2 regions of the Halanaerobium saccharolyticum subsp. saccharolyticum DSM 6643 genome follow, and region 2 is predicted to be linked to the other one. Evidence: riboswitches for the same ligand, from Rfam matches in the RefSeq annotation. Region 2 holds a riboswitch; the other holds the start of a gene.

Region 1 (2,406 bases), on a different contig from region 2:
TGCTTAGTTTAGAAAACAAAAAGGAAGCAAAGAAAACAATAGTTAAAATGGCTGATTGGGCAGTTGATCAGGAAGATGCATTACTTGTTATTTTGGGTTTAGGTTCCTGTGTGGGGGTTGCTTTTTATGATGAATTTACAAAAATAGGAGGCTTAGCCCATGTTATGCTGCCTGAGAGTAAAGGAAAAAATCAAGTAAAAAGTAAATATGCCGATACTGCTATTCCATTTCTTTTAGATAAAATGATAGAAAAAGGAGCTAGAAGACAGCGGCTGCAGGCAAAACTTGTTGGTGGAGCCGGAATGTTTAAAACAGAGGCCGGTCAATCGGTGATGCAGATTGGTCAAAAAAATATTGCAGCTGTCAAAAGAGTTCTAAAAGAAGAAAAAATAAAGATCGTTGGCTCTGATTTAGCAAAGGATTATGGACGCTCAATGTATTTTAATCTCATTGATGGTAAGATTAGAGTAAGTGCCTTCAATAGACAAAATATGACATTATAAAACAAAAATATTAATTTTCTCTTGTAAATAAAATATATATTTGTTATTATTATTAATAGCAGTATAAATACTTGCTAGGAGGTAAACCTTATATGAATAGTGTTTTAATAGTAGATGATGCTGCTTTTATGCGCTTGAATTTGAAAAATATTTTAAAAGATAATTTTGAAGTTGTCGGAGAAGCAGAAAATGGGAAGGAAGCTGTAGAACTTTATCAGGAAGTAAAGCCCGATATCGTGACTATGGATATTACAATGCCGATTATGGATGGATTAGAAGCTATAAAAGCAATTCAAGATATTGACCCGTCTGCGAAAATTGTTGTTTGTAGTGCTATGGGACAACAAAAAATTGTTATTCAAGCAATTGAACTGGGAGCAAAGGACTTTATTGTGAAACCATTTAAGAAAGATAGAGTGATGGAATCCTTAGAAAAATTGCTATAACTTATTTAAATAAATATTGGCAAAATTACCGAAAGGTAATGACGCAAAACTATGGGTCTAAAAACGAAATTATGTTATGACTGCCAGGTTGCATGTTATTGAAGATAATATTGAATGTATTAATAGTAGATTTCTACTACATAATTCCATGCAATATTTTTTTAATGAGTTGCTATGTGGCCTTTAGTTAACCTAAAGGCCCATTTTTATATTTAAAATTTAATTCAGGAGGTGGCAGAGTGAATAATTATGTATCAATAATTAGTGGTGCTTTAGATGGTGCAGTCAAAAGAGGAGAACTAATTTCGAACAATTTAGCAAATATTGGGACCCCAGGCTATAAACGGCAGGATACTAATTTTAAATCGATGTTAAATAAAAAGATAAATGCTGACCAAAATAAAAACATTTCCTTAAATACCACCACTTCAAAACATATTCCCTTCCGCAAGGAATATTCTAATCCAAACACTACTGTTTCAAATAGTAATAAAAGCTACCGTAATGATCAAAATAATGTAGATGTTGATTTTGAAATGGCAGAAATGGCCAAAAATAGTATATATTATAATGTAATGACCCGTCGTGCGGCAGGTCATTTTTCGACTTTAAATCAGGTTATAAGTCAGGGAGGTAGATAAAAGTGTTTAAGGGAATTGATATCAGTGCATCTGGATTAACTGCTCAGAGGTTAAGAATGGACCTTATTTCGGGGAATATAGCCAATGCAGAAACTACTCGTGATGAAGATGGAAACACTTATCGAAGAAAAGTAGCTGTTTTTAAAGAAAAATTCTCTAGTCAAGTAAAGGCCTTAAACTCCAAGCAAAAAAGTGGAGCCAATGCAGGTGTTGAAGTAAGTGCAATTGAAGAAGATCCCTCTCCTTTTAGATTGGAATATCGTCCCGATCATCCAGATGCAGATGAGAATGGTTATTTAGAGCTGCCAAATGTCAGTGTAATGACCGAAATGGTTAATATGATTGATGCAAGCAGAAGTTATGAGGCAAATGTACAGGCAATTTCTAATTACAAAAGTATGGCAAATAGTGCCCTAAATATTAGTACCTAAGCTTAAAACGAGGTGAAAACAATGATAAATATTAATCCGATCAATATAGCAGATAATTTCAAGCTTGATCAGGGATCCAAGCAAATCGAAGAGCCTAATAAAGAAAATTTTTCCAATTATTTTAACAAAAAATTACAAGAGGTAAACCAATTACAAAAAGATTCTCAAAAAATGACCGCTGATTTCGCAGTTGGTAAAACAGATAATATTCATCAAGTTATGATCTCTGCTGAAAAAGCTAAAATAGCAGTTAACTTAACTACAGCGGTTCAGTCAAAAGCAATTGATGCTTACAAGGAAATTATGCGTCTCCAGGTTTAATTTGATAAATTTTTGTTTCATTTATAATTTTTATTTATATTTTTATTTAAAATTTTAATGCATT
Region 2 (2,406 bases):
GAAAGAAATGATGATGGCATATTGCAGTATTCATATGATTATGTAGAAGCAGGAGTTATTTTAGAATTCACTCCTTGGATAACAGAAAATGATGAAATTGAACTTCAGATTATTCCTGAAGTAAGTAGCTTCCAGATTTTTGACCCTCAAGAACAAAAACCACCATCTAAAAAATCTAGAAGAGTTGAAACAAGATTAAGACTTAAAGATGGAGAAACAATAGTTATTGGAGGTTTAATCCAGACAACTAATGATGGAGTAATAACCAAGATCCCTTTATTAGGAGATATTCCAATACTAGGTGAATTATTTAAAACAAGAAATAAAAATGAAAATGTTAATGAACTAGTTATCTTTGTAACTCCAAGAATTATAAAATATGATCAAACTGTAGAACAAGAGAATCACTTAATTGATAAAGCTTTGGATAACACAACAAAGGTTGTAGATAGAAATCCAAAGGGAAAAGAGATAGAAGAAATGAATGAAGATCAAGATAGTGATAAAGCACTTCAAGAATATTTAGAAGAAAGAGATAAACGAAGAGAAGAAATTTTGAATTCTCTTAAAGATAATAAATCTCAGGAGCAAAAGGAATTTCAAGAATTAACTCCTGAAGAATTAGAGGCATTAATCAATAACAATTAAATATTGTAGTGGAGTAACTTCTAAAGTTTGAAATATCATTAATAAAAAGTAAATATGGGTCTTTAAGAGAGATTCATGTTTACTTTTTTTATTTATTTTTTCAAAACTACAAAAATTTTAATTATTGTTAAAGCGTTTATTGTAAAAATAAAAAATTAAGTATACAATTAATAAAACAACTAATAAAATATTTTAACGGCAAGATAATTGAAAAATTATTACGCAAAGACTTGAATCTACGGAATTTATCTATGATTGTCAAGTTTGCCTCAGGTTTATGCCACAGTGAATTTGCTGTGGATTATTTTGTTTATGATTAATTTTAAGTCTAAAGTTTATTTAAATTTTTTGGTAATATGATTTTAAGCTTAAAATTAAGTATAAGTTGAATAAAATTATAATTAGATATAAACAAGGAGGCAAATAAATGTTTAAAAAAAATGAAGATGGTGCAGCTTTAGTTTTAGTGCTTTTGCTATTATTAGTGGGAACTGTATTAGTTACAGCATTAGCTACAACTGCAAGGAATCATATAAATATAGCTGTTCACGAAGAGGGTATGTCTAAAGCTTTTTATAATGCTGATTCTGGAGTGGAATTTGTAAGGGCAAATATAGATGATATAGTTTCCGATGGAATTAAAGAAATTGATAGTGAGGACTTAGATTTAGGCTCAAAAGATATTAAATTTGAAATAGATATTAAAGATGATGGAGATGATTATGAAGTTACTTCTAAAGGTATATATGATTTAAATTCCGATAGAGAATATATTCAGAAAATTAAATTTGATATTAGTTTTGGTTTACTTGGTAACTTGAAAAATTTTAATATAAAAAAAGAAGATAATAAAGAGGAAGAAGAACACTATAAAGATGCAGGAGGAAATTTAGAAGATCATATAAGTTTTAATGAATGGCCAAGTGAAACTTTTTTGAGTTTAGCAAAAATGTTTTTAGATCAAAAATTTTTTAATGAGGATGATTTTGATAATAGTGGTTTTAATCATGTTTTTGAGAATAATGATTTTAATTTGAGTGATACTATGGATGAAAATAATACTATTGATTCTCAAAATATTTTAATTAGAAATGGTAATTTAATAATGAAGTCTGGTGGTGGCAATAAAAAAGCCCCAGAAGTTATTAAAAATTCTATTATTGTTGTAGAAGGTGAATTCGATATTAATACAAAATTAGAAATTGATAATTCAGTTATTTTTATTAAAGATAATTTATCACATAATGGAGCTTCAAGATCTGATGATTGGGATAATACTTTAGTTTTTATATACTCTGAAAACTCAAACAAGCATGATTATTATCTTGATTTCAGAGGAACTGGTGGGTTTTATGTAAATTCAGATGATTTACCTAATGATTTTGTTTATTCTCCTGAACCAAAAATTAAAAATTGGAGTCAATTATAGAGATGAGGGATTACATTATGGAACTAATAAAACAAGAAGAAGGTTTTACTTTATTAGAAATTGTAATTTCTTTAGGAATAATATTGATTCTGGTTATCGCTTTTTCTGGAGGTATTATTAATTCATTCAGAGTTGAATCAAGAGTAAATCAACGACTAGAAGGGATTAGAGTTACAGATTCTATTATTGAAAGTTTAAGAGCTAATAAAGATAATTGGAAAAATGAAGAAAATTGGGAAGATATAGATTCTAATCTTATTAATGATATTGAAAATATTATTAACGATGAAAATCAAAACTATTCTATTGGTCTTAATGATGACTCTAAC

The links. Region 2 has a riboswitch for cyclic di-GMP ahead of HSACCH_RS06465 (hypothetical protein). Riboswitches for the same ligand answer to the same signal wherever they lie in the genome.
Region 1: it holds a riboswitch for cyclic di-GMP, as region 2 does, so the genes downstream of both, flgB (flagellar basal body rod protein FlgB) here and HSACCH_RS06465 (hypothetical protein) in region 2, are expected to answer to the same signal.

What each region holds. Positions count from the first base shown of each region.
Region 1 covers NZ_CAUI01000023.1:345,083-347,488, reverse strand. The annotation lists gene HSACCH_RS11785 (chemotaxis protein CheD) at 1-503, shown strand, start outside; gene HSACCH_RS11790 (chemotaxis protein CheC) at 1-7, shown strand, start outside; gene HSACCH_RS11780 (response regulator) at 596-949, shown strand; cyclic di-GMP riboswitch class I at 958-1,045, shown strand; gene flgB (flagellar basal body rod protein FlgB) at 1,189-1,590, shown strand; gene flgC (flagellar basal body rod protein FlgC) at 1,593-2,021, shown strand; gene fliE (flagellar hook-basal body complex protein FliE) at 2,043-2,342, shown strand.
Region 2 covers NZ_CAUI01000015.1:239,183-241,588, reverse strand. The annotation lists gene HSACCH_RS06470 (type II secretion system protein GspD) at 1-648, shown strand, start outside; cyclic di-GMP riboswitch class I at 836-920, shown strand; gene HSACCH_RS06465 (hypothetical protein) at 1,076-2,077, shown strand; gene HSACCH_RS06460 (type IV pilus modification PilV family protein) at 2,095-2,406, shown strand, end outside.